DNA from 2 places in the Brucella sp. LJL56 genome. Region 2 is predicted to be linked to the other one. Evidence: predicted binding sites of a transcription regulator. Region 2 holds the regulator's gene; the other holds the start of a gene.

Region 1 (5,072 bases), on a different contig from region 2:
CGGGACAGGATGCAAAAAAGTGCGTTGAACAGCAACGCGGTCGCAAATAACGCTTTCTTTTTCGAAGTTCAGCCCTACTGAAATTCGGTATGCGTGTTGTATTGCGGGCGGCATCTGTGCCGTAGCGTCGGCAGATGTTGGTTCCCGCACCAAAGTGGTGAAATCCGATAAAATGACCGCTACGATGGTAGTCAGTTGCTCATCCAGGATACTCTTCTCTTGGGTCGCGGCCCTATATGCTCTAGCGGACTGACCATGTTAGAAGGTTGAGTTGGATTGCCAGGTTCACGCGAGGTGATCTTTCTGGCGTTTCAACCGCATCCAGGCGAACAAGTCTTCGCCTTGTTGTTTGCGCTTGTGACAAAAGCCGAATTGTTTTCGGCCAGTTTGGTAACTCTAAGTGCCCCATTGTGTGCATTTCGAAGCACTTTGCAATTAGAGTTTCGGCGCGATTTTCATCATCGCAGCAGATAAAATATTGTTCTTATTTGGGAAATTTGGAGGCCTCGCCCGGAATCGAACCGGGGTGCAAGGATTTGCAGTCCTCTGCGTAACCACTCCGCCACGAGGCCATCCGTAAAGCCGCTACCAAATCAGTTGGCAGTGCCTTGGTCCGTTCCAATATTGATACAGACTGGTCTCGTCAAGCTGTTAGAGGCAAATGTCGAAATTTTCTACAGAGGTTTATGTGCCCCCGGAAAACTCAAGGCTGTTCGTCTCGGTCAGGCGGCATTTGCGGACGCGCAAGATTACCCTTGGAAAAAGTATAGCCTGTTTCGACGACACTTGACCCAAATTTGTTTCGCAACCGGTCAACAGCGTTTTCGGCGACGGCGCGTTTGGTGGCCTGGGTGTCAACAAGGTCAGGTGGGTCGGCCCGATCACTTGAAGAAATCTCGCTAACCCCAATTCCAAGCAACCGAAATCGAGTCCCGTCTAGTTCCTTTTCAAGAAGCTGTAATCCGTGGCGGAAGATCCTGTCGGCTAGCTGGGTCGGGTCGGCAAGCTGACGATTGCGCGTGCGCGATTTGAAATCTTGCGTTTTCAGCTTCAGGACGACGATGCGACCGGCGATTTCTCCTGCTTTCAGCCGCCGCGAGACCTTTTCGGCGAGCGCGCGAAGAACCGGAATGAGGTCGCAGGCCTCTGACAGGTCGTTGTTGAAGGTCGTCTCGGCTGAAACGCTTTTCATGTCATGGTCCGGCTCAACTTTGCGGCTATCCTGGCCTCGGGACAAACGATAAAGACGCTGTCCCATCGCGCCATAGGCCTTCATGAGCGACCCTTCCTGCATTGTCTGTAGCTGGCCAATAGACCGAATTCCGTCGCTTTCCAACTTGGCTGCAAAGGCCTTGCCGACACCCCAGATTGTGCTGACAGATCGGTCCCGCAGAAATGTCAGTGCTTCCACCTCGCCGATGACAGAGAACCCCCGCGGTTTTTCGATGTCGGACGCAACTTTGGCTAAAAACTTACAGTAAGATAGCCCAATCGAAGCGGAAATGCCGATTTCATCCTCTACTCGTTTGGCAAAGCGGGCGAGAACAATAGCAGGTGGCGCCTTATGCAGGCGCTCTGTACCACTCAGGTCCAGAAAAGCTTCATCAATGGACAGAGGCTCCACGAGCGGTGTCAGGTCACGCATCATCTGTCGGATTTCGCGACCGACGCGGACATATTTTTCCATGTTCGGCTTGACGACGACTGCGTCAGGACACGCTTCCAGCGCCTTGAACATAGGCATTGCTGATCGTACGCCGTGAATGCGAGCAAGATAGCAGGCGGTCGACACAACACCGCGCTTCCCGCCGCCAATGATGAGCGGTTTGTCTCGCAGTTCAGGATTGTCCCGTTTTTCAACCGAGGCGTAAAATGCGTCGCAATCAATATGTGCCAAGGTGAGCTTATAAAGCTCTTTATGGCGTAGAAGGCGGGGACTGCCACATGCATGGCATCGCCTGATCGCGTCCGATTTCTGCGGCGAAAGACAATCGCGGCATACACCTTTTTCCGGATTGTTGGGGGCAGTGGTGTCAGCCATGAGGACGAGCCGTCTGATGAACATAAAAGGAACATCCTTTTATAGCATCGAAAGGCCGGAACGCCACCGGGATATATGATGCTGGCTGGTCTTACACTTGACATTGCCGGGAATATCACCAAGTTTAGCGCCATGAACAACCGTTTTGCATCCATACTTCATCGGGTTTATCCGATCACGGGATAGCTACCCTCGAGTTCTGCCTAGCGCAGGGGAACTCCGGGGGACGGTACGCCGCCTGTTCGACAGCGGATTTCAAATAAGCGCTTTCACCAAAATCAATCTGAACAGCTTCGTGCCGAAAGACAGCACGGAGATTTATTACCTTTCAACAGCAGTGAGCACTCGCCATGAGCGGAAAGAATCGCAAGAAGCCCAATATCGTCGTCAGCGAAATCGACTATGAACGCCTGATGGGGTTGGCCACCAATGTTTCCGAACGTCTCGAGGAGATTGCCGAGGAACTGATGGTCGAACTCGATCGTGCGAAAGTGGTGCCCGCGAAGCGTTTGCCGCAGAACGTGATTCACATGGGCTCTACCGTGGAGTTTCGTTCCAATGATGGACAAGAACGCCGGGTGACGCTGGTTTATCCAGGCGAGGCGGATATCGCACAAAGCAAGATTTCGATTCTCACGCCTATCGGAACTGCGTTGATCGGCCTTGCTCCTGGCCAGTCAATTTCCTGGACTGCACGCGATGGCAAGCAGCATGAGCTGAACGTGTTGTCGGTTTCAGATGAAGCTGAGGCCGCTACGGCAAATCCTGCCGCTGAATAGTCAATAAAAAGCCCGGCAAGCCGGGCTTTTCAATATATCGATTGGGACATTGAGCTAAAGGTGCTGGTTTACTCCTCCAGGCAGGTACGTCAGAGCTTTTTCGATTGTTCCCGGATCACGACCTGCGTCTTCGCAGTAGCGAATCAATGTCGGCTCATGCGCGAGAAAAAACTGTAATACACCGGCAAGAAAGCCGGGCTCTAGCGCTGCTTGTCGAATCGACGTGGCCTCTATGCCTGTCAGTGCGAGAAAGCGAGGCAGCAGGTCCTTATCCTGCGCCAGCCACCCCAACGCCTCAATAGCGATTGCTTCGGCATCCGCTTGGCCCATCGGCTCTTTCATGTGGTTTCTCCGCTTTTCCCATGGTTTCGCCGAATGTGTACCGGTCGACTTGTCGAGGAACAATGGAATTATTTGCCTTTCATCAATGAAATGAGGTTAAACTATTCGCAGTCTAAAAAGTGGGGACATTCTGGCAGATAAGAAAATCGAGCAAATGCCGGGTTGCTACAGGGAATAAGACCAAGGAACTTTCGATGCCGAAAAGCGTAATGATCGTCGAAGACAACGAGCTGAATATGAAGTTGTTTCGCGATCTTATCGAAGCCAGCGGATATGAGACCATCAGGACGAGAAACGGGCTTGAGGCGCTTGATCTTGCACGTGAACATCGACCTGACCTGATTCTTATGGACATACAGCTACCCGAAGTGTCGGGGCTGGAAGTTACCAAATGGCTGAAGGACGACGACGAATTACGACATATTCCGGTTATTGCCGTAACGGCGTTTGCAATGAAGGGCGACGAGGAACGCATTCGGCAGGGAGGCTGTGAAGCCTATATATCCAAGCCGATATCGGTTCCACGCTTCATAGAAACAATTAAATCCTATCTGGGCGACGCTTAGCGGAAAATAGGGCGAGGGGCATCATGACTGCACGAATTCTCGTCGTTGACGATGTGGATTCCAATGTAAAGCTCCTCGAGGCACGGCTGCTATCTGAATATTATGAAGTTGTTACGGCTTATAATGGACCCGAGGCCATAGAAATTTGCCTGGGCGGGCAGATTGATGTCGTGCTCCTTGACATATTGATGCCGGATATGGACGGTTTTGAAGTGTGCCGTCGTCTAAAGGATGATCCGCGCACATCCAATATTCCGGTTGTGATGGTCACTTCGCTCGATGGTTCCGAAGACAAGATTCGTGGTCTCGAAGCCGGCGCCGATGACTTTCTGTCCAAGCCTGTCAGTGATCTTCAACTTATGTCGCGTGTGAAGAGCCTGGCACGGCTGAAACTGGTTTCTGACGAGCTGTTCCAACGGACCGGTACAATTGCCGATGCCGAGGTGGAAACGCTGCTGGCAAGCAAGATGGGCGGTAATTATGCCGATGAGGACGAGGTCGCGCGTATTCTCATCGTTGATGAGGATGAACTGGCTGCTGCACGTCTAAGGCTCATTCTTGGTGAGAACTACCGTGTTGATGTGGCCAGCGATGCCAACACGGCATTGATCCGGGCGATAGATACCGATTACGATAGCATCGTCGTTTCGGCCAACTTCACTTACTACGATCCGCTTCGTCTTTGTTCGCAGCTACGAACCATAGAACGCACCAGACTGGTGCCGATCATTCTCGTCGTTCGAGAAGATGAAGGAGCGCTCGTGGTGCGTGCGCTGGAACTTGGCGTGAACGACTATCTGATGCGCCCGCTTGAGAAGCTGGAACTCTTCGCTCGTCTGCGGACCCAGATCAAGCGGAAGTGCTACAATGATCTTTTGCGGCAGAGCCTCAATCGCACAATCACCATGGCGGTGACGGATAGTCTTACAGGGCTGCACAACCGCCGTTATCTTGATACGCACATGCCTGTCCTGCTGACACGCGCCATTGGGCGTGAGCGTCCATTGTCAGTCATTATGCTCGACTTCGATCACTTCAAACGGATCAATGACCAATATGGGCATGATGCCGGTGACGATGTCCTTCGTGAGTTTGCAGCGCGTCTGCGCAAGAATATCCGCGGGATGGATCTCATGTGTCGCTACGGCGGAGAGGAATTTGTCGTAGTTCTGCCGGACAGTGATGTGGAAGCCGCGAAGGCTGTCGCAGAGCGAATCCGCATTGCTGTGTCGGACACGTCCTTTATTGTCGCCAACGGCAAGCACAAGGTTAATCTGACCATCAGCATGGGGGTCGCTGGACTGAGGTTGATGGGAGACAGCGCCGACGCTCTTTTCTCGAGGA
Region 2 (5,072 bases):
AGGCACTACCCGGTTTGCGCGTTCGCGCACTCGCCAAGCTCAAAGGACGCACTGGCGTGGAAATGGAAGCCCTCGCTGCCGTTTCCGTAACGTGTCTTACCATCTATGACATGGCCAAAGCCGTCGACAAACATATGGAGATCGGCGGCATCCGCGTTACCGAAAAAAGCGGCGGCAAATCAGGTGACTGGACGGCATAATCGCTGAACCTTGTTCTGGATCAATTCTTCCAGACAGGCTTTATGCTCTAAACGGGTCCACAATTCAGTTCGAGAGGAAACACCATGTCCCTTCTCCCGGTCGATGAAGCACTGGCCCGCATCCTGAAATCTGCGGAACCGCACGGCAAAGAGCAAGTCACCTTGTCCGATGCGGGCGGGCGCGTGGTTGCAACACCTGTGCTGGCGCATTTTCTCCAGCCGCCTTTCGACGGGTCGGCAATGGATGGTTACGCCCTGATCGCACCGGACAACATCTCTTATCCAGTCGTTTTCGACATCATCGGTGAATCGGCGGCGGGCAATCGCTTCGAGGGCAAATTGGGGATCGGACAGGCGGTTCGCATTTTCACCGGCGCGCCATTGCCCAAAGGCACAGACACAATTGTCATTCAGGAACATACCGAGCGTTCGGGTAACCGGCTCACTGTTCACGAAGGAATAGAGCCGGGACGGCATATACGCCGCGCGGGGCTCGACTTTTCGCCTGGTAATATCGTCATTTCGAGCGGACGTGAGCTGGATGCCGCTGCCCTGTCGCTCGCCGCTGCAAGCGGACACGCGAAAATCGACGTATTCCAAAAACCCAAGGTGGCAATCGTCGCGACCGGTGATGAGCTTGTCGCGCCGGGTGAAACACCCGGAAAAGACCAGATTGTTGCGTCAAACAGCGTCGGAATCGCTGAAATCATAAGGCGAGCGGGCGGCAGCCCTGAAGATAAGGGGATTATTCCGGACGATCCTGCCAAGATCGAACAGGCTATAGCAGACAGCCTGCAAAGTGGCATCGACATTCTGGTGACGATTGGCGGCGCGTCCGTCGGTGATCGGGATTTTGTGCATGGCGCGCTTCAGAAATTGGGCGTCAATCTCGATTTTTGGAAGATAGCCATGAGGCCGGGCAAACCCCTGATGTACGGACGCATCAGTGTGAACAGCAAAATTGTGCATGTTATAGGCTTGCCAGGCAATCCCGTTTCGAGCCTCGTCTGTAGCCTTGTCTTTCTCCGTCCGCTTGTCGCCAAGCTTGCCGGAACCAGCCTCGATGCCGATATCCGGCCCGCAAAGCTGGACGCGACCCTACCTGCGAATGACCACCGCCGCGATTATATCCGAGCTACAATCGAATCAACCCCGGATGGAACTCTGATAGCAAAGCCATTTCCAATCCAGGATTCGTCTATGCTTTCGGCTCTCGTCGGCTCGAAAGCACTTCTCATCAGGGATGAGAACGCCCCAGAGGCTGCGGTCGGCGACGATTGCCGTGTCCTCATGCTATAGATTTGACACAACTTTCGACCTCGATAATGCATGAAGAACAACATATAATCTATTGTAAATTATATATTATTTAAACTTCACATTGCCCTGACTTGCAAATAAAGCTCTGCAAGCATGGCATTCCGTTCGCTCTCGGCTCAAGCGTTAATGATTTTAAAACCATTGCAGAACAAGACTGGAACATATAGTGTTCGTTCTGGTTTTGTTTTTCTCGATTCTTGGCCGGGAGGGTGTCGCGCATGTTAACCCGTAAACAGCACGAGCTTCTGCTGTTCATTCATGAACGTCTAAAAGAAACGGGCATTCCCCCGTCTTTCGATGAAATGAAGGAAGCGCTCGATCTGGCTTCAAAATCGGGTATCCATCGTCTGATCACCGCTCTGGAGGAACGTGGCTTCATTCGTCGTTTGCCGAACCGAGCACGTGCGCTTGAGGTCCTGCGCCTGCCGGATTCTATTGCTCCAGGGCTCAATGCACAAAAGAAGTTCGCTCCTAGCGTTATCGAAGGTAGCCTTGGCAAAGCGCCGCCGCCTCCACCGTTGCGCCCTGCCCCTGTGGCCACGAATGACGACACGTCTGCAACTGTTTCCGTGCCGGTCATGGGGCGAATTGCTGCTGGTGTGCCGATTTCAGCCATCCAGAATCAGACCCATTCCCTCAACCTTCCGCCAGAAATGATTGGTGCGGGTGAGCATTACGCTCTCGAGGTCAGAGGCGATTCAATGATCGATGCCGGAATTTTCGATGGAGACACAGTCATCATCAAGCGTGGCGAATCCGCAAATCCTGGTGAAATCGTCGTCGCTCTCGTCGATGACGAAGAAGCCACATTGAAGCGCTTTCGTCGTAAGGGTGCATCCATCGCGCTCGAAGCAGCCAACCCTGCCTATGAGACACGAATCTTCGGCCCTGACCGAGTACGGGTTCAAGGTAAGCTTGTTGGCCTGATCCGCCGCTATTAAGATGTTTCCGGCAAAAAGAGAAACGGCTTTGCGCTGGAAAATGCGTAAAGCAAAGAGATAGAGCGTATCCAAAGTTCCCTTTTAGCCGGGAGCCTTCCAGGATTATTCGCAGCGATTTGCATCATCATTGGCGTCTGATGAACAGCTCGCTGCATTTTGGGCAGAGCGGGATTTTGGTTTGTACTCGCGTTCCGCTAAACCGCGTGCCGGACGTGAATGGATGCGATGCAAATGCCAGGGACGGCTCGGTGTATCGACAGCAAATGTTATCCGGCTGTCCTGTTGCAGCTCAGATGTTGGCGATGCCGCCTCAGCTTTCGTTGTTTTGGGTGAAATTAAGGATAAGGCCTGAGGAGTTCGGTTTTGTTCTGCTGCTTTTCCGAGTCTTATCTCCACAGATCCCTTTAGCGCCAGATCGCGTTTACTGATGCTCAGAGTTGTTGAGCGCCCGCACGAAGATTCCTTGCCAGGAACAGCGAGAATGACCACATCGCCAATGTTGCAGGCGATCTCTTGCATCGCGATATCTGCTGTGTAGGCCAGTGTGTGGCCATCGCGCAAGTTGATCGTGCACAATCCATCTTCACATTCGAACCCATCCGAATCCGTTCGTTTTCTGTTTTTGCCCGATGGCGGTGCAATGAATTCTTCGACCAGATATGCTGTTTTCCAATTATCGACTGTAAATTGCGACGGACGGCTCCGATTGACTGCAAATCTCCCATCAGCCAGTCGGACTCCAACCAGTTTGGCATCTTCTGATACCACGATGTCGGGAAAAGGTTCCCTGACGAAAGCAGCGAACCCAAGAACGATGAAGGGCAGCGCCAACACCTTCAGTCTAGTCGACAAAACAACAGCCAGAACAAGCGCAATGGTCCAGAAAACGAGAGTGAGTGCAGGCATGGCGCCGGGATTGCCATCGGGGGACCACGCCGCAACAAAAGAGGCAATGTGTCTGACAGCGAAGATACCCCAGCCCACGATCTGCAAAGGCACCCAGTCCAGTTGCAATGGCATCAACACAAGGCCGAAGACAGCAAACGGCATTACGAGAAGAGCTATTACGGGCTCAGCGAGGACATTTCCTACCAAACCGAACGGCGCTGTGTTGTTGAAATGATAAGCTGCAAAAATCCCGCTCGCCAGTCCGGCAATGAGCGAGGTACCAGCCGCAGCCGTGATAGGCTTCAGGACTTTTCCAGCGAAACCATAGGTGGTCTTCCCACGCTTTCCCGCTCCAACCTGCCCGATCACGTTGCGCTGGCTCCACCAGGCAAAACCTGCAATCAACGCGGCCGTAGCCGAAAAAGACATTTGAAAACTCGGCCCCAATATTTCATGCGGCGAGATTGCAATCATAGCTATGGCCGCAATCGCCAGATTACGCATACTGATCGCAGCACGGTCCACCAGCAATGCACCAAGCATAACCGCGATCATTACATAGCTTCGTTGTGCGGCCACATCCGCACCCGACATCGCAAGATAGAAAGTACAGCTTAGCAGGGAGAGAAATGCCGCATACTTCTTCACGGGATGCCGCACGCTAAAGGCCGGAAAAAGAGCGAAAAGAGAGCGCAACGTCAGCATGACGACTCCGGCTGCAAGCGCCATATGCAAGCCGGAGATCGACAGAATATGCGCAAGCCCCGCTTTGCGCAGATCTTCATTCGTCTGCTCACTAATCCCGGCCCGCGTGCCTGCTACGAGTGCCGAGGCGACACTGCCATCCTCCCCACCTATCACTTCCTCGATTCGTTCAGACACCCGAACACGCAACATGGCAATCCACTGGGAAATTTCCGCAGTCAGTTCATCTGGCGGAGAAACCGTCGCCACTTTGGGTGTTCCGAGAAAGAAACCATTGGCGCCAATCCCATTGAAATAAGCGTGAAACGAGAAATCATAGTTGCCGGGGCGAACCGGGCCTGAAGGGGTTCGCAATCGGACAAAACCCGTCAGTCCGCCGCCGATCACCGTCGATGCAGGAATGTCCCTTGCATTGACGCGGATGCGCTTGGGCGGAAAACGGAGTTTGGGGCGTTCGGTCTGGAGCACATCAAGCGTTATCCGCCAGCTTTCGTTATCCTGATACTCCAGCGCAATAACCCGTCCCGTCACACGTGTCGCTACATCGGAGCCCAGCATCGGCGTTGCACGACGCTCCGTCTCCCATTTGCCGACCACAAGACCGGCTATCAAAGCGATGGCCAACGTTGTGCCTTGCGTAGCGACATGGTGCCTTCGCGTTGCAATTCGCAAACCGACGGCGATCGCAAGCATGGATAGAAGTGGTGTCCACGCAGGTTCGAATGAGAGCGTAAAATAGATGATTGCGCCAACACCGGCGAAAACTGGCAATAAGAGAAAAAATACGCCTCGCCCGGCTTCAGTTTCAATTGCTGCCCTGACCTGATCAGTTGCAACGAAGAGAATGGAGAGTAGACGCTCACGCCGGCTGAGCACAGGCGGCTTGACCAATTCCGGATTTGCCGGAGGTTCTGTTTCATTCTGGGGCCAAGCCTCTGGCAACAAAGCACGCAACAGACCATCGGGCATGCTTCTGACAAGCGCCCGCTCGTTAGCATTGCTCGCTTCCCTGATGCCT

Evidence for each region. The regulator LexA, encoded in region 2, represses DNA repair genes until DNA is damaged. The targets are predictions, from matches to a motif close to TGTTCNNNNTGTGTTCNG.
Region 1: a site for LexA is predicted at 2,058-2,075, ahead of ACYSN1_RS09915 (DNA polymerase IV). Genes of this name have one in related genera too.

What each region holds. Positions count from the first base shown of each region.
Region 1 covers NZ_JBTXLQ010000002.1:277,089-282,160, reverse strand. The annotation lists tRNA gene ACYSN1_RS09920 (tRNA-Cys) at 499-572, opposite strand; gene ACYSN1_RS09915 (DNA polymerase IV) at 704-2,041, opposite strand; gene rnk (nucleoside diphosphate kinase regulator) at 2,392-2,820, shown strand; gene ACYSN1_RS09905 (DUF3572 domain-containing protein) at 2,875-3,162, opposite strand; gene ACYSN1_RS09900 (response regulator) at 3,357-3,728, shown strand; gene ACYSN1_RS09895 (PleD family two-component system response regulator) at 3,752-5,072, shown strand, end outside.
Region 2 covers NZ_JBTXLQ010000001.1:95,639-100,710, reverse strand. The annotation lists gene moaC (cyclic pyranopterin monophosphate synthase MoaC) at 1-200, shown strand, start outside; gene ACYSN1_RS00535 (molybdopterin molybdotransferase MoeA) at 285-1,499, shown strand; gene lexA (transcriptional repressor LexA) at 1,739-2,461, shown strand; gene ACYSN1_RS00525 (ComEC/Rec2 family competence protein) at 2,564-5,072, opposite strand, start outside.